2 regions of the Ornithinimicrobium cryptoxanthini genome follow, and region 2 is predicted to be linked to the other one. Evidence: predicted binding sites of a transcription regulator. Region 2 holds the regulator's gene; the other holds the start of a gene.
The links. Region 2 encodes LexA, which represses DNA repair genes until DNA is damaged. Its sites were predicted from a motif close to TCGAACANNTGTTCGA; they were not measured.

Region 1: a site for LexA is predicted at 3,016-3,031, ahead of NF557_RS15120 (HNH endonuclease signature motif containing protein). Genes of this name have one in related genera too.

What each region holds. Positions count from the first base shown of each region.
Region 1 is NZ_CP099490.1:3,288,651-3,300,219, forward strand. It holds gene rnhA (ribonuclease HI) at 58-513, shown strand; gene NF557_RS15115 (HAD family hydrolase) at 572-1,255, shown strand; gene NF557_RS15120 (HNH endonuclease signature motif containing protein) at 1,462-3,012, opposite strand; gene NF557_RS15125 (acyltransferase family protein) at 3,200-5,278, opposite strand; gene NF557_RS15130 (hypothetical protein) at 5,275-5,748, opposite strand; gene NF557_RS15135 (methionine/alanine import family NSS transporter small subunit) at 5,871-6,026, opposite strand; gene NF557_RS15140 (sodium-dependent transporter) at 6,023-7,483, opposite strand; gene NF557_RS15145 (CoA transferase) at 7,667-8,497, opposite strand; gene NF557_RS15150 (chorismate-binding protein) at 8,494-10,389, opposite strand; gene NF557_RS15155 (hypothetical protein) at 10,593-11,294, shown strand; gene NF557_RS15160 (helix-turn-helix domain-containing protein) at 11,336-11,569, shown strand, end outside.
Region 2 is NZ_CP099490.1:1,056,741-1,068,309, forward strand. It holds gene NF557_RS04995 (ComEC/Rec2 family competence protein) at 1-301, shown strand, start outside; gene NF557_RS05000 (NAD-dependent protein deacetylase) at 326-1,192, opposite strand; gene NF557_RS05005 (LysR family transcriptional regulator) at 1,203-2,144, opposite strand; gene NF557_RS17525 (hypothetical protein) at 2,225-2,659, opposite strand; gene NF557_RS05015 (AIM24 family protein) at 2,755-3,483, shown strand; gene NF557_RS05020 (aminotransferase class V-fold PLP-dependent enzyme) at 3,559-4,620, shown strand; gene NF557_RS05025 (helix-turn-helix transcriptional regulator) at 4,767-5,522, shown strand; gene NF557_RS05030 (PRC-barrel domain-containing protein) at 5,631-7,088, shown strand; gene lexA (transcriptional repressor LexA) at 7,259-7,993, opposite strand; gene NF557_RS05040 (LysM peptidoglycan-binding domain-containing protein) at 8,218-8,652, shown strand; gene NF557_RS05045 (hypothetical protein) at 8,744-9,229, opposite strand; gene NF557_RS05050 (glycoside hydrolase family 65 protein) at 9,338-11,569, opposite strand, start outside.

The DNA.
Region 1 (11,569 bases), 1.5 Mb from region 2:
GCCCCAGCGTAGCCACGCGTGCGGGGGCAGGTATCACCGCCTGGATAGGGTCAACCTATGACTGAGGCCCTGCCCGTGGTGGAGATGTGGAGCGACGGGGCGTGCAAGGGCAACCCCGGCGTCGGCGGGTGGGGCGTGTGGATGCGGTCGGGCAGTCATGAGCGGGAGCTGTGCGGCGGCGAAGCGCTGACGACCAACAACCAGATGGAGCTGCAGGCGGTCATCGAGGGACTGCGGACCCTGAACCAGCCGTGCCAGGTGACGCTGCACGTCGACTCGTCCTATGTGATGAACGGCATGCGCTCCTGGATCGCCGGCTGGAAGCGCAACGGCTGGAAGACCGCGGCCAAGAAGCCGGTGAAGAACGTCGAGCTGTGGCAGGCGCTCGACAACGAGGTCAGCCGGCACACCGTGCACTGGGTCTGGGTCAAGGGCCACTCGGGCGACCCGGGCAACGAGCGCGCCGACGCGCTCGCCAACCAGGGCGTGGACACCATCCGCGCGCACTCCTAGGCCATGCGCACTAGGGCGATCGCGCACTCCTAGGGCGTTGTCGGGCACGATGGACCGCGTGAGTACCCTCCCCATCGCGGCCGTCGTCTTCGACATGGACGGCGTGCTGACCGACACCGAGACCATCTGGGACGAGGTCCGCCGCGGGCTGGCGGAGCAGGATGGCGTGGCCTGGCCCGAGGGAGCGACCCAGGCCATGATGGGCATGTCGACGCCCGAGTGGTCCGCCTACCTCACCACCACGGTGGGGGTCCGTGGCGACCCGGGCGAGCGCACGCTCGAGGCGATGGCGGCGCGATATCGCAAGCACCTCCCGATCCTTCCAGGAGCGGTGGAGGCCGTGCAGCGGCTGGCCGCCAGGTGGCCCTTGGCCCTCGCCTCGTCCTCGGCCCGCCGCCTGATCGACACCTCGCTCGAGACCCTCGGCATCACCGACCTCTTCCAGGTCTCGGTGTCGACCGAAGAGGTCGCCAGGGGCAAGCCAGCACCTGATGGATTCCTGCGGGCCTGCGAGCTGCTCGGCGTGGAACCTGCCCGGGCGGTGGCTCTCGAGGACTCCAGCAACGGTCTGCGGTCGGCCTCGGCCGCCGGGATGCGCGTCATCGCCGTCCCCCACAAGGCCTTCCCGCCCGCCGATGATGCCCTCGCGCTCGCTGATGTAGTCGTGGGCAGTCTCGATGAGGTCACTGTCGACCTGGTCGCTGGCCTGGGATCGTCGGACGTCTCGCGCCCCCCGCGATGACCCACGGCCACCTCCTGGAAGGGTCGGGCCAGGAATCAGTCGGGCCAGGAATCAGTCGGGCCTGGGATCAGTCGGGCCTGGAAGGGTCAGGCCTGGAAGGGTCAGGCCTGGAAACAGTCGGGCCCAGAACCGGCCTAGAAGGGGGTCTCGGCGTGGGTGTGACCCCGCTGTCCCGGTGTGGGTTGGCGGGGTCGGGGGCGTGGCCGCTAGGTGTCGACCAGGGGTGCGGCGTGGGTCCCGGTGCTGGTTCCTGGGAGGTGCCAGGTGACTTCGGTGGCGGTGATGGTGGCGGTGTAGCCGTAGCGGTGGACGGTGACGTGGTGTCGTCGGCACAGGGCGGCGGCGTTGGACAGGTCTGTGGCGCCGCCGAAGATCCAGTGGATGACGTGGTGGAGGTCGGTCCAGGACGTGGGCATCGTGCAGCCCGGGAAGGAGCAGCCTTTGTCCCGCAGGTGGACTGCTTTGCGTTGTGCGGGGGTGAACAACCGCCGGGTGGTGCCGACGTCTAACGGTTCAGACGGGCCGCCTAGGACGATGGGGATGATCTGCGCGTCGCAGGCCAGGCGCCGGATCGTCCCGGCGGAGAGGCGTTGACCGGTGGCCGTCGTCCCCCCGCCACTGACCTTGCCAGCCAGGGCCTCGTGGCCGATGGTGACCTGGATCTTGGCCTTGTCGGTAACGACCGTGCCTTCGGGGGCGGCGACGCCGCGGCCGATGATCTCGAGCAGGGCGTCAGCACGGCGGGTGGAGGCGGTGCGCGGGTCCAGTTGGTGGGCGCCGTGCTCATCAGCGCCGGGACGGGGCTTGGACAACGGGTCCAGCGCGGCGAGCAGGATCGCTTCGGCTTCGTCGTCGAGCAGGAGCTGCCACTCGGCCAGGCCGGCCACGGTCCCGGTGCGGCGTAGCAGCCGCCGGGCGCCTTGCTTGTCGTCGAGCTCGTCATCGTCATCAGGCTCGATGAGAAGCTTCTTGGCCTCGGTCCCGATCTGGGCCAGGGCACGCAGCCCGGTGGTCTCGACGATGTCGGTCATCACATCGGTCAGGGCCTGCAACGACTCTTTCGTCGCGATCGGGGTCAGCTCCTGGGTCAGGCGGGTGATGATGTTGGCCCGCGAGACCCGGGCACTGCCGTCGGTCACCTTCTCGGACAGGGCCTCGAACCGGTCATCGTCGATAGCGGCTGCGACGCGGGCGGTGGCCAGGGCTTCGGGACGGTCGATCATCGGGGCCCACGTGGTGATCCAGTCCGGGACCGTGTGCCCGGACTCCCCCGGCAGCCCGCGGGTGATCGCCTCATGGGTAGCCGCAGTCAACAGTGACTGCGCGGCCTGGACCAGGGCCTGCGCCGCGCCGATCGTCTCCCCGAGTGCTTCCTCGGGCAACGTCTCAAGGGGGAAGTCGCCTGCGAGCATCTGGGTCATGTGCGCCGTCCCGGCAGCGAACTCGGGAACCTCATGACCGCTGGCCGTCAACCGCGGACCACCATCAGCACGCCCGGAGCCGTCCAGGTCGCCCGCAGCCTGCGGGTCGGCATCGTCGGGCGGGACCAACGGTCCACTGCAGGAAGAGGCTTCCCGCAACGGACCAGTGCCGATCACCGGGCGATACTTCATCGGCCCACGCCCACCAGCGTCCGCGCCGTCCTGGTCCGTGCCGTCCTGGTCCGTGCCGTCTTGGGCGGTGTTGTCCTGGGTGGGCACGTCAGGAGCGGCGACGGTGGCCCCACCGTGACTGTCCGACCTCGACCCCTGATCCATAATTAGAACATACATGCCACTACCGACAGAGCCCTGACCAGCACAAACGCGGGTGCACGACAGTTCAGGGGGAGCAGCGCCGCGATGGAGGGCAGACCTGCTCGCTACCAGGTGAGCACGAGCTCGCCGGTGCTGTGCCCCCGTTCGCCAAGAGTGTGCGCGTCGGCGACGCGTTCGATCGGGAAGGTCACCGGACGGGGTCGCTGGGGACCAGCGGCAGAACGAGAGCCGCCAGGTGCGAGCTCAGACTCCGGACATAGGTCGCGCTGAGGTGGTTGCTGTCGCGATAGACCGGCACCCCGCCGATCACCGGAGAGCAGGTCTCCAGCGGGCAGATGTAGTCCGTGAGGTCGATGAGCGGCAGGTCGGGCCGCAGCGCGATGAGCGCGATCTGTCCGGTGCCGGCCCGGGCCAGCCCCGACTCGCGCGAGAAGGAGCACCTGGTCAGTTCCTGCGGGTTCTCCAGCATGCAGTGCCGCATGTTTTCGTCGGCCCGCGGGACGTCCCGAATCACGCCGACCCGGATGCCCACCGCCTCGAGCGGCGCGATGGCCCGCTCCAGTCCCTCCGCCATGGCCCCGGGCTCGATTCCGTAGGAGGCGTGGGAGGACAGGACCAGGTCCGGCTCCATCGTGAGCAGGTCCGCTCGGACGGCATCGTTCCAGTCGAGACACTGCCAGTAGGTCGCCCCCGCACGCTGGATGTCAACACCGCCGACGAAGGGACAGGACGACTTGGTCATCATCCCGATCCGCCATCCGTTTGCGCGGCCCAGCAGGTCCATCGCCGTGAGCCACTGACCGGCGTGCGAGTCTCCGACGAGCACGACCAGGATTGCGCCGTCCGGGTCACCAGCCTCGCAGAAACCGGGTTTGGTGGCGGTCAGACCGACGTGACAACCCTCCGGTTGGTATGCCGGAAGGTCGGCCTCCAGTGCATCCAGTGGTGGGTCCATGGCCTCCATAACGTCCACGGCCACGCCGGCCTCAGACTCGATGGGGTCATCCCCAAGCACCATGGCCCCGAAAGGGTCCCGGACGACCTGCACCGCCTCCGGCAACACCCAGCTGGGCGACTCGTCCGGCACCTGTGGCCCGGCGGCCAGGAAGACTGCAGAGCCCGCGATGAGGCCTGCGAGCGAACAGTTGAACCCGAGCCGCAAGGACCGCCTGGTGAGGGTCAACCTGCTGAAGCGGCTGCCGGCCGCGCGAACTGGCTCCTCGACATACTTCCAGGAGAGCCAGGCGGGGACGACAGACAGGGCAGCCACGGACAGTCCGGCCACCAGCGGCACCTGGTGACCGTCGCCGAGCAGCTGCATGGCCACGACCAGCAGCGGCCAGTGCCACAGATAGAGGCTGTAGGAGATCTTGCCCAGGAACTGCATGGGCGGCGGGCGCAGGGCGATGATCGGGCCATGTCGGCCAGCGGCCGGTCCGGCCATCAGCACCAGTGCCGCCCCGACGGTGGGCAGCAGCGCCTGCCAGCCGGGGAACGGCGTCGTCTCGGAGTAGGTCACGATCGCCAGCAGGATCATCGCCAGACCCAGCCATCCGCCTACCCTCGCGACGGACCGGCGCAGGTGGTGCCACTCGGCCGCGCCGAGTGCCACAAAGCCCCCCAGCGCGAGCTCCCAGATGCGGGTCGGGGTCACGAAGTAGGCGACGGAAGGATTGGCGGCGGTCAGATAGATCGAGTAGGCCAACGAGCTGACGAAGGCAACAGCTGTCACGGCGACAACTCCGCCACGCAGCCGCCGACGGAAGATCACCGGCACCAGAAGGAGGAGGACCGGCCAGACGATGTAGAACTGCTCCTCCACGGCGAGGGACCAGAAGTGTTGGAGCGGGCTGGGGGCCTGGTCCTGGGCCAGGTAGTCGACCGAACCGCCCGCCAGGGTCCAGTTGACGACATAGGCAGCGCTGGCGGCGATGTCCCTGCCGATGTCCGGCCAGCGATGCGACGGCAGGAGTGTCAGGCTCAGGATCGCGGTGCCGAGCAGCGCGGCGAGCGCGGCCGGCAGCAACCGACGTGCCCGCCGGGCATAGAACGCGGCGAGCTTGATCGTGCCGTCCCGTTCGAGCTCGGTGACCAGGATCGTGGTCATCAGGAAGCCCGAGATGACGAAGAAGACGTCGACACCCACATAGCCACCCGGCAGCCACGGGAGTCCCGCGTGCCACAGCACGACGGCCAGCACCGAGACCGCTCGCAGGCCCTCGATGTCCTGGCGGAACCCGGCACGCCTTCGCGCCGACGGGCTCATCGGCGTCCTCGCCCCGCGCGGGCCGCCAAGGTCAGGCCGACGGCGAGGGCGATGCCCCCACCGGCACCAAACAGGGCCAGCCGCGACGGCCCACTCGCGTCGGTGGGCAGCTGCGACAGCTGCGTGCGCTCGATCCCCGGTCGCGGACCGGCCACGGCGACAGCGACCGAGTCGGCCATGGCCTGGGCGAGCCGTGGGTCCTGGTGGCGTGTCGTGACCAGGATGGTGTCGTCCTGCCTGGAGACCTGCAGGCGCGCTGACTCGGTGAGCGCCGACTCGGCTCCCAGCAACGCAGCGACGGCGTCAGGGTCCGCCCGCAGTGAGCCGAACCGCTCGATCACCGAGTCAGCAGCCTCGCCACTGCTCGTGTGCACCGTCGCGACGGCTCGATAGTCGGTGGGCCACACGGTGAGCGCCAGCCCCCACGCCGCGAGCACCACAAGGAGCCGAGTGACCCAGCGACTAGACACACCCCAGTATGGGCGGGCCTCCGTGGCCGCGATGGGTCGGCACGCCGGAGAGCCTCGAGGATGGGATCAGGGCGGCTGCGCGCCAAGAGGCGTAGGAGCGCTCAGCTGTCTCCCACTCCCCCTCACGTGTCCCGCGGCCAGGAGGCCTCTCCGCCCTGGTCGCGGGGCGGGGACCCGCCTGCGGCGCCGGACCGGCGATAGTAGACGACCGCCAGGACCAAACCGCCCCACAGCACGACGATTGCCAGCACCAGGAACGCGATCGCGACGCCAGTCATCGGACCTCCTCCAACTCGTCGTCCCCGGTCAGGTCGTCCGGGTCAAAGGCCTCATCCTCAGCCGCCGTGTCCCTGCGGCCCGGCAGCACGGTGAACACCAGGGCGAAGAGGATCGCGAAGCCAACCGTTCCCCAGCCCATGAGGTTGGTGTATGACCTCGGGTAGGGCGGGTCGCCGCCGTAGCCGTCCTGGATGAGGGACAGGCCTGTGGTCGTGATCATCACCAGCAGCATGACCGGGACGACGAACGAGATCAGCACCCGCCACCAGGTCCCCACCTGGAACGCGGAGACCAGGTTGAGGTGCGCCTGCAGCTCGGGCAGCTTGCGCAGGCCCCACGAGATGATCACGGTCATCAGGATCGCCGAGGTGATGATGCCGATCTCGTTGATGTACTTGTCGACGGTGTCCAGGGTGTAGAGCCCCGTGGTCGTCGCGAACAGCACGATCGAGATGGAGCCGCAGACCCCCACGACGAGGGCCGACGCGGCCGCCCGACCCAGCTCGAACTTCTCCTGCAGCGCCGCCACGACCACCTGGGCGATCGAGATCATCGACGTGAACCCGGCCAGCACCAGCGAGCCGAAGAACAGCACACCGAAGATCGGACCTCCGGGCATCATGGAGATGATCTGCGGGAAGGTGACGAAGCTCAGGATCGGGCCGGTGAGCCCCTCCAGCTCGTTGACGCCGACGCCGCTGGCCGCGGCCATGAAGCCCAGCGTGGCGAAGACACCGATGCCGGCCAGGATCTCGAACGAGGAGTTGGCAAAGCCGGCGACCAGACCCGTCGTGGTCAGGTCGGACTTGCGCTTCAGATAGCTGGAGTAGGTGATCATGATGCCGAAGGCGATCGACAGCGAGAAGAAGATCTGGCTGTAGGCCGCCAGCCACACGTCGGTGTTGGTCAGCTGCGAGAAGTCCGGGGTGAACAGCGCGTTCAGCCCATCCATCGCGCCGTCCAGGAAGAGGGCGCGGACCACCAGGATGGTGAACAGGACCACAAGCAGCGGCAGGAAGAACTTGTTGGCCTTCTCCAGTCCGTTCTGCACGCCGAGCACCATCACGAACATCACCGCGAGCCAGACCAGCAGCAGCGGCAGGAGCAGGTGACCGACGATGTCGAGGCTGAGGCCGGGCGTCTCGGCGAGCTCGAGGTACTCGCCGGTGAAGAACGCGGTCGGGTTGTCTCCCCACGCCTCGGTGACCGAGAAGATCGTAAAGCTCGCGGCCCACGCCAGGATCACGCCGTAGTAGCACATGATCACGAACGAGATCCCCACCTGAAACCAGCCCAGGGTCTGCCCGCCCCTGAACAGCCGCCCCAGGGCCCGGGGCGCCGAGCCCTGGTAGCGGTGCCCGATGGCGTAGTCCAGGAACAGGATCGGGATGCCAGCCGTGAGCAGTGCCACGAGATAGGGGATCAGGAACGCTCCCCCGCCGTTCTCGTAGGCCACTCCCGGGAACCGCCAGATGTTGCCCTCCGACTGCCGAACCGATCGCGGCCAGCAGGAACCCGGTCTGGCCAGACCAGTTCTCACGCTTCGTTGCTGCCTTAGCCATACAGGACACTATGGACCTGTGCCATCCCCGCGTCTAGTGATGCGTGCACAGCCACAGTGGCAACTTCTCCCCCCGCCTCAGAGCACTGCCACCACGGGGACGTCGTGCTCGCTGCCCCACGCCTCCCAGTCCTGCGCGTCACGCTCGAGGAAGGCCGCCGCGAGCTCCGCGTGGGTGCCCCCGATGCCGAGCAGGTCCAGCAGCCGCGCCCAGAAGTGTGGTTCCAGGGCGGCCACGGCCACCCGTCCGCTCCGCGCGAGATAGATGGCGTATGCCGGGTGGCCGCCACCGAGGATCCCGCCGGGAGCGGTCAGGCCGTGCCGCAGCGGCTCCCCCAGGTCCCGGGCGGACTCGACCAGCCCGACCTCGGCATACCCTCCACTGCCGTGCAGGTCCGCCTGTCGCAGTGCGAGCACGCACTCGGTCACCACCCGCTCGGCCGCCGACAGATCGGCCAGCAGCACCCGCGGCAGCTCGGTGCCGGCGCCGAGCAGTCCGGCCTGCGCCTGATAGGTCAGGTCGTGCCCGGCCTCCTCCGCGCGCTCGCCGGTCTCCCCGACGATGGCGACCCAGCCGAGCCGGGGCCAGCGCTGCGCCACCACCTCCCGGGTCAGGCCGAGCCGGGCGAGGGCCGACGGACGTGAGGAGGTGAGCAGGAGATCTGCCTCGTCCAGCAGCTCGTGCAACCTCGCCCGGTCGGCTGGCTCCTTAAGGTTGAGCCGGATCACCTGCTGGTCCCCCACCAGCGCGTCGACGAGGTCAGCGGCGACCGTGCGCAGGATGTCGCCACCGGGCCCCTCGACCCGGATCACCTCCGCCCCCTCGGCCCGCAACCGCCGCGCCGCGACCGGGCCGGGCAGGGTGCCAGCCAGGCTGACGACCCGCACCCCCGCCAGACGCCCGGTCATGACCGCCCTGCCAGGGTGTGCCGGATCAGCGAGTGCAGCGTGACCAGGCCGTCGCGGGAGAGCACCGACTCCGCGTGCCCCTGGATCGTCGCCACGCCGGGCCCGCGCAGGGCGACGACACCATGCTCGACGTCGGCCGCCACCTCCAGCTCGACCTGCTCCCCCGCGCTCTCGAGCACCGCAGGCCCGGGTCGCGCCACGAACGTGTTGTAGAAACCGAGCCGGGCGGGTGTGCCCCAGAGGTCCACCTCGAGCTGCACGCCCTGGTTGGGGCGCGCCAGCTTGGTGACCTCCAGGCCCGCCATCCGGGCGAGCACCTGGTGACTCAAACAGACCGCGAGCAGCGGCAGGCCGGCGCCCAGGCGCACCCCGATCAGCTCCCGCAGCCGAGCCAGCCGGGCGTCGTCCGGGTCGTCGGGATCACCCGGTCCGGGTCCGAACAGCACCAGCTCCGCCCCGGCGACGTCCGCCTCGGCGACCTGGTCCCAGCGCAGCACCCGCGCCACCATGCCGAAGTGGCGCACCTGGTGGGCCAGCATCTGCGTCCACATGTCCTCGGCGTCGACCACCAGCACCTCCGTCCCGACCAGCAGCGGGTCGGGTCGGGCCTCCTGCGGTGAGAGCCAGAAGGCGGCCAGCGAGTCGTTGCGTGCCTCGAGCGCGTCGCGCACCCCGGGCAGCTCCACAAGCGTGGGAGTGTCGCGCACCTCGCGTCGCGGACGCAGCCCCAGCGCAGCCAGCATCCCGCTCGCCTTGGCGGTCGTCTCGGCCACCTCGGACACCGGGTCGGAGTGGCGCACCAGCGTGGCGCCCGCACTGATGGTCACCGTGCCCGCGTCATCCAGGTGCGCGGCGCGGATCAGGATCGGCGCGTCCAGCGACTCGCGCCCGACGACACCGTCGCGACCGGGCTCTTCCCGTTCGAGCAGCGCCAGGACACCGGAGTAGTAGCCCCGCCCAGCCGGCTCATGACGCCTGATCACCGTGCACGCGTTCTCCATCGGCGAGCCGGTCACCGTCGGAGCAAACATCGTCTGGCGCAGAACATCCCGTGGGTCGGAGTCGGCGCGGCCGTCGAGGAGGTACTCGGTGTGCGTCAGGTGGGCCATCTGCTTCAGGTAGGGCCCGGTGATCCGCCCGCCGTGCGAGCAGATCTGCGCCATCATCTTCATCTCCTCGTCGACCACCATGAAGAGCTCCTCGGTCTCCTTGGTGTCCACGATGAAGCGGCGGAACGCCGGCTCCAGCTCGGCCTCGCCCGGGTGCCGGAAGGTGCCGGAGATCGGGTTCATCCGCACCCGCCCGTCCCGCACACTGACGTGCCGCTCGGGCGTCGCGCCGACCAGCGTGTGCCCGGGCGTGTGCACGGCGAAGGTCCAGTAGGTCCCGCGCTCATCGGTCAGCAGAGTCCGCAACCAGGTCAGCGCCGCGGTCGCGGGGTCGGTGTCGGTCTGGGCGATGACGTCGCGCCGGATGACGAAGTTGGCGCCCTCACCGTTGCCGATCTCGTCCTCGATCACCGAGGTGACGATCTCGGCATACTCCTCGTCGGAGACGCTGAACCGCTCATCGGTGACCTCGACAGCGGCCGAGGGGAGTATGTCGCGGAGCAGGTCGACCGGGATCCGCTCGGTCGCCGCGGCGACCAGGACGCGCAGCGGCGTCCCGTCGTCATGAGCGTCAAAACCGCGCTCGGTGACCTGCCGGAAGGGCACCAGGGCCAGCACCGGCCGGCCCGCCGTGGCCTCGGGGATGTCGGCGAGCAGGCCGATGTCCTGCACCTCGCCGACCAGGAGCTCGACCTCAGTCCCCTCCTCGCGCCACAGCAGCGCCCACGACAACCCGGTGGGGTCGGCGAGGACACGGTCGAGCAGCGGGTGAGCGGTCGGCATGAGGTGATCCTGCCATCTTGGCGTGCGCGGTCCCGCAGACGGCCCATCTGCCGCGGGTCCCGTGCGGAGGTGAGGGGAACCACAACCGCGGCTCCCGCACCGATCCGGGATAGTCCGCCCCCGGCCGCCTTGCATCCACGGTCCCGAGTCCGACCAGATGAGTGTCCCTCAACGCGAGTTATCATAACTGATATGATATTCCAGTGGTAGCCGAGCCGACCCTGGACGACGTTCTTCGCTCCGCCGCGGAGCTCCAACGTCTTGTTCCCGACGCCGTCCTCGTGGGGGGGACTGCAGCCGCGATTCACGCCCACCACCGCCAGTCCTTCGACCACGACCATGTGCTCTCCGAGCTGGCGGAGCGGTATGCCGAGGTGCTGGAGGCCGTCGAGGTGTCCGAGGGGTGGGTGACGAGCGTGCGGGCGAGCTCGCCACCGCTGACACTGCTCGGGTCCCTCGACGGCGTGGAGGCGGGACTGCGTCAGCTGCGAAGGGCCCGGCCGCTGGAGGTAGAGCGGCACGACCTCACCTCAGGCAGTGCACTTCTGGTGCCGACACTGCCCGAGATGCTCCGCATCAAGGCCTACCTGGTGGTGCAGCGCAACGCCACCCGTGACTACCTGGACACGGCGGCGCTCAGCTCCAAGATTGGGGTCGATGAAGCGGTGGCGACCCTCGCCGACATCGACACCTACTATGAGGACCGTAGCCGCACCCACGGCTCGGTCCTGACGGCGCTGGTCCAGCGGCTTTCCGAGCCCGCTCCTCGGGACCACCGCGTGACCGGCCAGCTGGCCACCTACAAGGGCCTGGACAAGCGGTGGCACGACTGGGCCGCCGTCGTCCAGGTCTGTCTGGACATTGCCGACGGGATCCTGCGCACGGTGGAGCGCGACCTGCCATGACCCTCGCCTTCCGGAACGTGGATGTGCCAGGCGGGGCACCGGTGAGTTCCTGGCCATACGAGGCCATCGTGACCGTCATCGAGCGTGGGTTGATCGCAGACTGGGCAGTGCTGACCCGGGAGATCCGTCGCGACCCGTGGGGTCCGGTGGCTCGGCAGGTGAGCGACTACCTCAACTACGAGCGACCGGTCGGCGTGGCGCCCCTGCTGGAGCGGGCCATCGGCTCCGCACGCCGATGCGCGCTTCAGGCCGAACGTGCCGAGGTGGCACGGGAC
Region 2 (11,569 bases):
CACCGGCGACATCGAGCCGGAGGCGGCTCGCGGCGTCCGGAGGGCCGTCGCGGGTGAGCGCTTCGACGTCCTGAAGGTGGCCCACCACGGCAGCGCAGCCCAGGACGACGGCCTGGTCACCGGTGTCGGTGCCACCGTCGCCCTGATCGGGGTGGGCGAGGACAACACCTTTGGCCACCCGAGCCGCACGGCCCTGTCCCTGCTGGCCGAGACCGGCACAGTGGTGCTGCGCACCGACCTGGACGGGACCTATGCCGTGGTGCTGGACGAGGGCCAGCTGGCGGTGAGCGCACGCCGATAGCGCGGCCAGGCTGAGTCCGCCCGGCTAGGACGGCAGACAGTCCTCGACCAACCTGGGCAGCACGTCCTGCAACAGGCCGTCGATGCGCAGCGTGACCCACTCATCGCCTCGGGTGGGCCACCGGGTGACGACCGCGACCGGGATGCCCAGGGCGTGGGCGCGCTTGACGAACCGGAGCCCGCTCATCACCTGCAGCGACGAGCCGAGCACCAACAACGCGTCCGCGGCCTCGACGGCGCGGTAGGCCTGCTCGACCAGCGGCTTGGCCACGGACCCGCCGAAGAAGACGACGTCGGGTTTGAGCAGGTCCGAGCCGCAGGTGACGCAGCGCGCGAGCCGGAAGTCGGCGAAGTCCTGGGCAGCCAGCACGATGTCACCGTCGGGGCGGATCTCGTCGCTGTCCGCGCTGAAGCCAGGGTTGGCCTCCGCGATCCACCGATGCACCTCACCGCGCTCGAACCGCTCCTCGCAGTTCAGGCAGACGATGTCAGTGAGGTTGCCGTGCAGCTCGATGACGTCGGTCGACCCGGCGGCCTGGTGCAGACCGTCCACGTTCTGGGTGATCAGCTCCTCGAGGCAACCCGCCTGCTGCAGAGCGGCAACCGCCCGGTGCGCGTCGTTGGGCCCGGCGGACCGAAACCTGGCCCACCCCACATAGCTGCGTGCCCAGTAGCGGCGACGGTTCTCCGCCGACGCCAGGAACTCGGCATACTGCATCGGTTGCACCCGGCGGGAGCCGTCCGGTCCCCGATAGTCCGGGATGCCGGAGGCGGTCGACATGCCGGCGCCGGTCAGGGCGGTGACACCGCCGGCGGCCACCAGGTCGCGCAACGACCGATAGGCGCTCTCGTCCACCGGGTTCGGTGGAGGCAGCAGGATCGGTGAGGTCACGAGCGGGGTCTCAGGAGCCAAGGCTGGCCACGGGCTCGGCCAGGTCGAGTTCTCGGGCACTGACGCACAAGGCGTCGAGCGTGGCCCGCACTGCCGGGACACGCAACAGGTCTGAGGTGGTCACCACCTGCACCGAGCGGCTCGAGCGTGGCTCGAGCGGCAGTGCGCGCACTCCCGGGTGGGACACGGAGGCCAGGATCATGCGCGGGACCAGCGCGACTCCGAGGCCAGCGGCAACCAGGCCGAGGACGGCGACGTAGTCCTCGGTCTCGAAGGCGACCTCGGGCTGGAAGCCAGCCTTGTCGCTGAGGCTGAGCAGGTGGCCGCGACAGCGTGGGCAGCCCGCGATCCACTGCTCGTGCTCCAGTTCGGTGAGGGCGACGACGTCCTGCCCGGCGAGCGGGTGGTCGGCCGGCAGCACGACCGTGACCGGGTCGGTCAGCAGGTCGATGACCTCCAGGCCCTCGAGGTCGTCCTCGCCCCGGCCGGCGTCGGTGCCGTCATAGGTGAAGGCGACGGCGAGGTCGCACAGGCCGGCTCGCAGCGCAGCCAGGGACTCGGGCGGCTCGGCCTCGGAGAACTTCACGGTGACCCCCGGGTGGGCCGCCTTGACGCTGGCCAGGGCCTTGGGGACCAGGGTCGCCGACGAGGACGGGAAGGCCATGAGTCGCACGCGGCCGCTCTGCAGCCCGGCGATGGCCGCGACCTCGGCCTCGGCGTTGTCCAGCGCGGCAAGCACCTGCACCGCGTGGCGGGCGAGCACCTCGCCGGCCTCGGTGAGGCGGACCGTGCGGCCGTGGCGCTCGACGAGCACGGTTCCGGTGCGCTGCTCCAGGCGACGCACCATCTGGGAGACCGCGGGCTGGGTGTAGCCCAGCGACCGCGCGGCGGAGGTGAAACTCCCCTCGGCCGCGATGGCCCGCATGACACGCAAGCCAGCTACATCAAACATGTGGCTAACGATAACCGAGACTTATGCCGCGCCGTGTCTGGCGTATGCCGCGGGGCAGGTGTGCCAGTGGCGCGGCTGGGTCAGAACCCGGGCGGAGGGGGAGGAGGCGGCGGCGGGGTCGGGCTGCCTCCCGACGGCGGAGGCGACGAGAGGTCACCTGACGAGGGCGGGGCATCATGCTGGCCACCCGGAGGCGGCGGGCTCGCCGCGCCACCTGGAGGTGGTGGCGTCTGATAGCTCGGCGGGGGAGGCGGTGGGCTCGTCTGCAGCGGCAGGTCGCGCAGACGCCCCTCGCCGTCCAGTGCTTGCAGCGCCTCGCGCACGCGGGCGAACTCGGCCGCGTCCACGGGCTGACCGTGCTGCTCGCGCCAGGTCAGCAGGCCGTAGTCGCGAAGCAGATGCTCGGCATTTCCACCGCCGGCACCGCTCCAATTGCTTGAGGCCTGCGTGATCGCGGTGTCCGCCTTGGCCGCGAGATCAGTTGCCGCGGCCTTGGCCTTGTCCAGGAATCCCATGACTGCGAGCATAGCCAGGCATGGACACCTCCGACAGTCCGTCGGGGGACTGAGCGCCGACCTGTGGGGGGTCGGCCACGACGAGGGAGCACTGCATGGCGATTCATGGGAAGTTGTTCAACGAGCACGCGGAGAACCAGTCGACGGACCCGTTCGTCCAGCAGAACAAGAAGCTGTTGAAGGTCTCCATGGCCTACGGCCCGGTGTGGGCCAAGACCGGATCGATGGTCGCCTACCAGGGCAGCATCAGCTTCAAGAACCGCGGCTCGGGCGGCCTGAACAAGATGTTGAAGTCGGCCGTGACCGGCGAGGGCGTCGACATGATGGAGTGCACCGGGGAGGGGGAGCTCTTTCTCGGGCAGGACGCCGCCGACATCCAGGTGTTCTATCTCGAGAACGACACGATCTCGGTCAACGGCAACAGCGTGCTCGCCTTCTCCGCGTCGATCGAGTGGGACATCCACCGCGTCCAGGCCCGCGGCGGCATGATGGCAGGCGGCCTCTACAACGTCTCACTGCGGGGCACCGGCTATGTGGCAGTCACCACGCACGGGGAGCCGGTCGCGCTCGACGTCGCCAGCGCGCCCACGTTCGGTGACGCGCAGGCCGTGGTGCTGTGGACCTCCGGGGTCCAGATGGACATCAAGATCGACGCCGGTGGCCTGAAGTCCCTGGTGCGGGGCGGGACGGGCGAGATGGTCCAGATGGCCTTCCGGGGTCAGGGCTATGTGCTGATCCAGCCGTCGGAGGGGGTCGTCACCGGCGGCCATCAGGAGAGCAGCGGTTCCAAGGGAGGCGGCCTCCTCGGCAACCTGATGGAGTGAGACATCACTAGAAGTTATTCAAACAGCGTCAAGTATGGCGTTGTGTAACTCGGTATGGTCCGTCACAGTGGGAGGATGACGACTGTGACGGACCGCCTCGACATCGTGGAGTCGGCGGCCGAGCTCTGGGCGCCGGTGCCTGGCTATCTCAATGCGGCCACCCTCGGGCTGCCACCGCGGGCCGTGATCGAGGCCATGCAACAGGCACTGGTGAGCTGGCAGGCGGGGGAGGGCTGTCCGGTCGCCTATGGCGAGGCGGCAGAGCGCGCGCGTGCCCAGTATGCCGACCTGGTCTGCGTGCCAGCCAGTGCCGTGGCGATCGGGTCGCAGACCTCCGTCCATGTCGGCACGGTTGCCACGTCCCTGCCCGACGGGGCTGAGGTCCTATGTGTGACAGGCGAGTTCACCTCCATGCTCTTCCCCTTCCTGGCGCAGCAGCCGCGGATCACCGTGCGCCAGGTCCCGCTCGCGGAGTTGGCGGGAGCGGTCCGCCCATCGACCGACCTGGTGGCCTTCAGCCTGGCGCAGTCCAGCACCGGCGAGCTGGCCGACGTCACCTCCATCACGGAGTCGGCCGCGCGGCACGGTGCGCTGACGTTGTGCGACGTCACCCAGGCGGCGGGGTGGTTGCCCGTCAGTGCCGCCGACTTCGACCTGACGGTGTGCTCGGCCTACAAGTGGCTCTGCGAGCCGCGGGGCACGTCCTATCTCACGGTCCGGCCGGAGGTGGCCGCGCGGTTCACGCCCAACAATGCGGGTTGGTATGCCGGGCAGTCGGTCTGGGACTCCTGCTACGGCCCCGAGATGGCCCTGGCGCCTGATGCTCGACGCTTTGATGTCTCCCCGGCCTGGCTGTGCTGGGTCGGCGCCGCGGCGGCAGGTGAGGTCTTTGCCGGGCTGGACATTGCCACCGTCCGTGACCATGACATCCGACTCGCTAATGCACTTCGGGACAGGCTCGGTGAGGAGCCCTGCGCGAGGCCCGTCGTCACCCTCGATGATGCGGACGGCTCACGCGCGGCACGCCTCGAGGCCGCCGGCGTTCGCTGCGCCAGCCGTGCGGGCCGGGTGCGTCTCGCCTTCCACGTCTGGAACACCGACGCTGACGTCGATCTCGTCGCGTCCGCACTGACCTGATCCGGCCTGCTCGCAGCGCTGGCACGGTGATTTTCGAGTGTCCTAAGCGTTTTGTTGGGGTATAGGGCATTTACAGTCCGGGTAAAGTGCGCCACAATAGCGTGGTGCTGGGGACTCGTGATCCATACACGCTTGCCGTTGACTTGGTGACGGCCGCCTCGCACGCGCCCGAGGGCATCGAGGAGCGCGTCGGCGCGATCGTGAACCTGCTCCTTCCCGCGCTGGACTGCAGCGTCGGCCTGCTCGTCCGCGCGGATGCCCCACGCCTCGTGATCCAGGTCATCGGCGGGACCACGGCGGTGAACGCTGGCATGTCCAAGCAGATCCGCAGCCAGCTGTCCCGGCCGTTGCTCCGGCCGGTGGTGACCGGCAATCTGGCTCCCACCAGTGCCGCTCGCGCCTACGGCGAGGCCGACTGGCAGCAGTCGGCGATCAGAGCGGAGGCCCTGCAGACCTTGGGCGTCGACCAGTTCGCACACCTGCCGATCTATGGCGGCCCCGGACTGGTGACCTTTGTCTTCGGGCGCAGCGGTGAGGACTTCACCGACCAGAACCTGGCACTGCTGGCCAGCGTGCAACCTGTGGTTGCCGGCCTCGGCAAGCTCCTCCAGCTGTCTCGGCCCACACCCTCTGCTGTCCTTGGCATCATCGCGATCGAGGTGGACAGTTGCGACGGGGGAGGGGATCTCCTGAAGCTCACCGACCGGGAGATCGAGGTCCTGCAGCTCCTGGCCCACGGCCACACTGCCGCGGTGATCGCGCGTGTCGCCGACTGCTCACTGCGGACGGTGCACCGTCACCTGGGCAACATCTACGACAAGCTAGCCGTGGGCGATCGTCTCAGCGCGGTCAACCGGGCGCAGGCGCTCGGCCTCCTCGCCCCCGAGACTGTCGATGCCTAGGGGCAGTTCCCCCGGTCAACTCGGGTGGCGCGTGCTCAGGCGGCGGGATACGTTCGACTCGATCCCTGGCACTGGGTCCGGGGACTCTTCGAGCAAGGAGTAGTGCACGTGCCCATCAACAGCGAACACCTTGCCAGTCTCACCGACGCCGATGTGATCGACCAGAATGGTGACAAGGTCGGCAGCGTGGGGCAGATCTACCTTGACGACGCCACTGGGCAGCCGGCGTGGGCCAGTGTCAAGAGCGGGCTCTTCGGGCTGCGGGAGTCTTTTGTGCCCCTGAACGACGCCAACGTGGCGGACGGCAACATCCAGGTCCCCTACACCAAGGACCAGGTCAAGGACTCCCCGCGTGTGGACGCCGAGGATCACCTGGACGACAGCCAGCAGTCCACCCTCTTCTCCTACTACGGGGTCGATCGAGGCGCAGCGACCGGTGACCAGGCCAGCGCTGGCGCGCCCGACAGCACTGCGATGTTCGGCAGTGATGAGACTGCCCAGGACATGACCAGCTCGCGGACCGAGGGCATCCCGACCGAGGAGAGTCAGACCGAGGAGGCTCGCGACGGCGCAGTGACCTCCGAATACACCACGCCCGGGGTTGACGACGTGACGACCGGTGCGGGAGTCGGCGACAGCGGCAACGACCTGGGGAGCGGTTCGCTCACCGAGTCGGGCACTACCACCGGCGCCGAGGACCGGGACGGAGACGCGGATCGTGGCGACGCGCAGTCGGGCGTCTTCCAGGAGGCCACCCCCGCCGGTGACGCCGACTGGTCTGCCGAGCAGGAGCCTGCAGCACCCACGTCGCAGCCGTGGGCGATGCCCAGCTCCGACCCGGCGGATGAGGAGCCGACAGATGCCAACCGCTCGGGTTACACACCCGACCAGCCAGCAGCCCACGCGGCCGCCTACGAGGGACGTGGTGAGCCCGCGGACTCGGCCGCTGGCAGTTCGATGGACGGTGAGCAGTTCGGCACGGTCGAGCCGGTGACGGCTGACTCCGGCCCGGACATCGGGTCGACGACCGGTGACTACGGCGAGTTCGAGCGGATCGAGGACCAGCAGGGCGGGGACGCAGCTGCTGCGGACGACGGCGTCGTGAGCGGGTCGCAGTCCCAGACCGGCACGGGCTACCCCCAGGACGACCGTGGCGGTCTCGGTGCTGCCGGGGCGGCGGTTGGCGGTGCTGCCTCAGCGGGCTATGCCGCAGACGTCTCGACCACGGCCTACGAGACCCCCGGCGCGGAGACGGGCGACCCGATCACCGGCACCACCCCGCCGGCTGCCTTTGCCTCCGACGTGGAGCAGCCGGCTGACGGGCTGACGCGTCCGGACGACACGCAGACGGACGACACGCAGGCGGCGGAGGCGCAGGAACTTGAGGCACACGCGGGCGAGGTCACCGATGAGGAGAGCACGCTCGCGGCCGGGACCGATGCCGGTGTCGACGAGACCGGTGAGCCGGAGGTGTTCGGACCCGAGGGCTACCGCCCTGACCGGGACGGCACCGAGATGTCGGACGAGGAGCGCGAGCGCCTCAATCAGGCACGAAGCGCCCTCTGAACCCTGACGCCCCACGCACGACAGCACCTACACACGACAGCGCCGTCCGACCATCGGGTCGGACGGCGCTGTCGTCGTGCTAGGTGCCACCTGGCGGGGAGGGGGGAGGACTGCCAGGTGGCACCGGTCTGGGACAGCACGTCACCAGGGAAAGGTGTTCCTGCGCGTGCTCAGACCCGGCGCAGGACTGCGGTGACCTTGCCGAGGACCACAGCGTCGTCACCATCGATCGGGTCGTAGGCCTCGTTGTGCGGCATGAGCCACAGCTTGCCGTCCGTGCGCTTGAACGTCTTGACCGTCGCCTCGTTGTCCAGCATGGCCGCGACGATGTCGCCGTTGATCGCGTCGTCCTGACGACGCACCACGACCCAGTCGCCGTCGCAGATGGCCGCCTCCACCATCGAGTCACCGACCACCTTGAGCAGGAACAGCTCACCGTCACCGACGATCTGACGGGGCAGGGGGAAGACATCCTCGACGGCCTCCTCGGCCAGGATCGGTCCACCGGCCGCGATCCGGCCCAGGACGGGCACGTAGGACGCGGCAGGGCGTGCGTCACCGATGCCGGTCTCGTCGTAGATCTCCGCACCTGAGGCAGTGGCCTCCTCGGCTGCCGGCGTCCGGCGATAGCCCGGTGCCTGACCTTCACCGGAGCCCGGCAGGACGACCTCGATGGCGCGCGGACGGTTGGGATCGCGGCGCAGATAGCCCTTCCGCTCCAGCATGCGCAGCTGGTAGGCCACCGACGAGGGGGAGGCCAGCTGCACCGCCGTGCCGATCTCGCGCAGGCTCGGCGGGTAGCCGCGTTGGTCCACGGAGTCGCGGATCACGTGCAGCACCTTCTCCTGGCGGGGAGTCAGGTCCGCTCGCCCGTCCCGGTCCGGCATCTCGTGAATGTCAGCCATCGTGTTGCCCCTCTCGCTCCCTGGCGACTCCCTGGAACTGCAGGTCAGGGGGTCTGTCAGTGGTCCCTGGTTAGGTATTTGACGTGAGCACATCGTACGAGCATTCGAACGCCGAGGCAAACACCAGTTCGACGTGGCGTGTCGACAACAGTCGTACGGCTGTGCTAGAAATGACACAAGCGTCCGACGGACAAGCGTTCGGGACACGGAAAGATGGAGGAACCATGAGCGCCATCGCACTGCATGACCTGACGGCACCTGACCTGATGGACCGGGACTTCCCGCCCGCGCCGGGCGTCCGGAGCTCAGGGCGCGGCCACCTACGGCTCGTGACGGCAGACGACCTGCCTCAGACGGGGGCGATGCGGGCCCCTGCCGGGACCCCGTTGACGCTGACCCGCCGTGCCCGGTTGCTCATGACTCTCACCGTGGCCGGTGCCCTGGTGGTGGTGATTGCGGCCGCGATGGGCGTCTTCCCGGCGATGGCCGCAGGCAGCCACACTGTCGTGGTGCAGCCGGGTCAGACGCTGTCACACGTCGCGGTGGCCGAGCTGCCGGAGCTGCCCATGGACCGCGCGATCGTGCAGATCCAACTGGCCAACGAGATGAACTCCTTGGACGTCCAGGCCGGCACGGTCCTGCAGATCCCCCAGCCCTGAGCGGTTCCGCGCAGTCGCTGTGCTGGTCGGGCGGGGTCGGTGTGCTGATCGGGCGGGGTCGCTGTGCTGATCGGGCTCGTCGGTGCGCTGATCAGGCCTGGTCGGCGGGGCTGGTCACAGCCTCCCAGACGACCGGCAGCTGCTCGCTGGGGATGAAGTAGCCACTGATGTGCGGGTCGAACATCAGGCCGTGGATGTCAGCGGCCGTGTAGGTCTCATTGGACTCGACAACCTCAGTCGGCGGCAGCGCGATGGCGTGCAGGTCCTCGTCCGGGCCGATCATCTGCTGGCGCACCGCGAAGTCACGAGCTCGCTCCGAGGATGTGAACGCCAACAGCATCAGCTGCCCATCGATCTCAGCCGCGGCAGGTGACTCGGCGCCGGTGTCGCCGACGGCGATGAACCACCAGTGGTCCAGGCCCATGGTCACGCGCCACAGAGCGGCCATCCCGACCTGGTCCTCGGGTCCGGTGACCTGGGCAGCGAGACGGTCCGTCTCGTTCTCGGCAGGCAGGTCGCGCTGCGCCGAAGCGGCCGGGTCGGACGGCTCGGAGGAGGGGACGGTGGCTTCGTTCATAGGTCCAGTCGATCACACTGAGAGCCAAAACGTCCTCTCACGGGGCACAGTGATGCCATCTTCTGCACCAGGTCGAGCCGGCGCCGACAGGCGTCTCGTCGCCCCGGATCAGCCCCGCGGGGTGGCTGGAATGATCCGCTGCCCCTCCTGGGTGTAGCCGCCCACAACTGGGGTCGGGGGCAGCACACCGTGGATGCTGGGGCCCATGCCGTCCAGCGGGACCACGACCTCCTCGGAGCCGACGGTGAACTCCTCGCCTCGCACCTCGACCTCGATCGGGGCGCCGTCCTCGACGCGCAGGCGGATCTCGGTGGAGCGCACGACCACGTGCAGCCGCGACCCGAGCCAACTCATCCGCCAGCCCAGCTCGGGCCACGACTGCGGCAGGCGCGGGTCGAACTGGAGCCCGCCCCAGTGGTCCCGCATGCCACCGAACCCGGAGACCAGGCCCGCCCAGACCCCACCGGTCGAGGCCACGTGCACCCCGTCTGCGGTGTTGCCCTGGCGGTCGGCCAGGTCGACGAAGAGTCCGTCGTAGAAGTAGCGCAGGGCCATCTCGTGATATCCGACCTCTGCGGCCACGATCGACTGCACCACGGCGGACAGCGTGGAGTCGCCGGTCGTGATCGGGTCGTAGTACTCAAAGTTGGCGCGCTTCTCCTCCAGCGTGAAGAACTTCCCGCCCAGGAACATGGCCAGCACCACGTCGGCCTGCTTCAGCACCTGGAAGCGGTAGATCACCAGCGGGTGGTAGTGCAGGAGCAGCGGTCGCTTCTCCTGCGGGGTCCTGGCCAGGTCCCACACCTCCCGCTCCAGGAAGTGCAGGTCCTGCGGATGGACCCCCAGAGACTCGTCATACGGGATGAACATCCCATCTGCCGCACGCTGCCACTCGATCACCTCCTCGTCCCGCAACCCGAGCCGCTGCACTGCTCGCGCGTAGTCCCGCGGGTCAGAGGCCCGCAGCTCGGTGACCGTCCGGACGGCGTGGAAGAGGTTCTCCCGCGCCATCACGTTGGTGAACAGGTTGTCGTTGACGACGGTGGTGTATTCGTCGGGTCCGGTGACCCCGTGGATGTGGAAGGTGTTGTCCCCGTTGGTGGCCCAGAAGCCCAGGTCGGCCCACAGCCGGGCCGTCTCGACCAGGATGTCCACTCCTTCGGCGAGCTCGAACACCCGGTCGCCGGTGGCCCGGACGTACTGCACCAGGGCATGGGCCACGTCGCCGTTGATGTGATACTGCGCGGTGCCCGCCGCGAAGTAGGCCGACGCCTCCTCACCGTTGATCGTGCGCCACGGGAAGAGTGCGCCCGCCTGCGACATGTCCCGGGCCCGGGTCCGGGCCGCGTCCAGCATCTGGTGGCGGAAGCGCAGCGCGTTGCGTGCGATCTGCGGGCAGGTGTAGGTCAGGAACGGCATCACATAGATCTCGGTGTCCCAGAAGTAGTGCCCGCTGTAGCCCGAACCGCTCACCCCCTTGGCCGAGATGCCGTTCGTCTCGGCCCGCGCGGACGCCTGGGCCAGCTGGAAGAGGTTCCACCGGATCGCCTGCTGCACGGCCGGCTGCTCGGGCGTGGTGACGTCGGCGCGTCCCCAGAAGTCGTCCAGCCAGGCGCGCTGGTCCTCGCGCAGGTGGACCACCCCCTCGGCCCGGACCCGGTCCAGGGTGCGCTGGCACCGGTCGGTGAGCTCACGCACCGGGACGCCGCGGGACGTGTGGTAGGTGACGTACTTGGTCAGGTGGATCGGCTGCCCCGCCCTGGCCTTGATCCGGAAGACGCTCTTGGCGCTGTCCTCCTCGGCGATGACCTCCTCGTCGAACTCGTTGTCCGTCTCGATCGCGTGGTCGATGGCCAGGGCCAGCGTCATCCGGGACTCGTGGCAGACATAGCCGAGGACGGCGCGTCCCTGTCCCTCGCTCACCCAGTGGGCCTGCGGGTCCAGGACGCGGCGGTCAAAGCCCTGCGCCTTGCGCGGGTCGTCGCCCTCGCCCATGGCGGCGGCGCGCACGTGGTATTCGTCGAACCCGTCCTGCCGGTTGAGCACCTGGCTGGAGATCACGATCGGGGCGTCGCCGTCCAGCATCTCCACGTCCATCGTCATCACGGCCAGGTGACGCTCGGTGAACGAGACCATCCTGGTGGTGGTGACCTTCACGCGCTTGCCGGACGAGGTGCGCCAGATCAGCTCGCGCCGCAGGTGCCCGTCGCGGAAGTCCAGGGTCCGCTCGTAGTGCTCGAGATCGGCCTGGGCGAGCAGCAGCGGCTCGTCGTCGACATAGAGCTTGATGACCTTGGGGTCCGGCACGTTGACGATCGTCTGCCCCACCCGCGCCAGGCC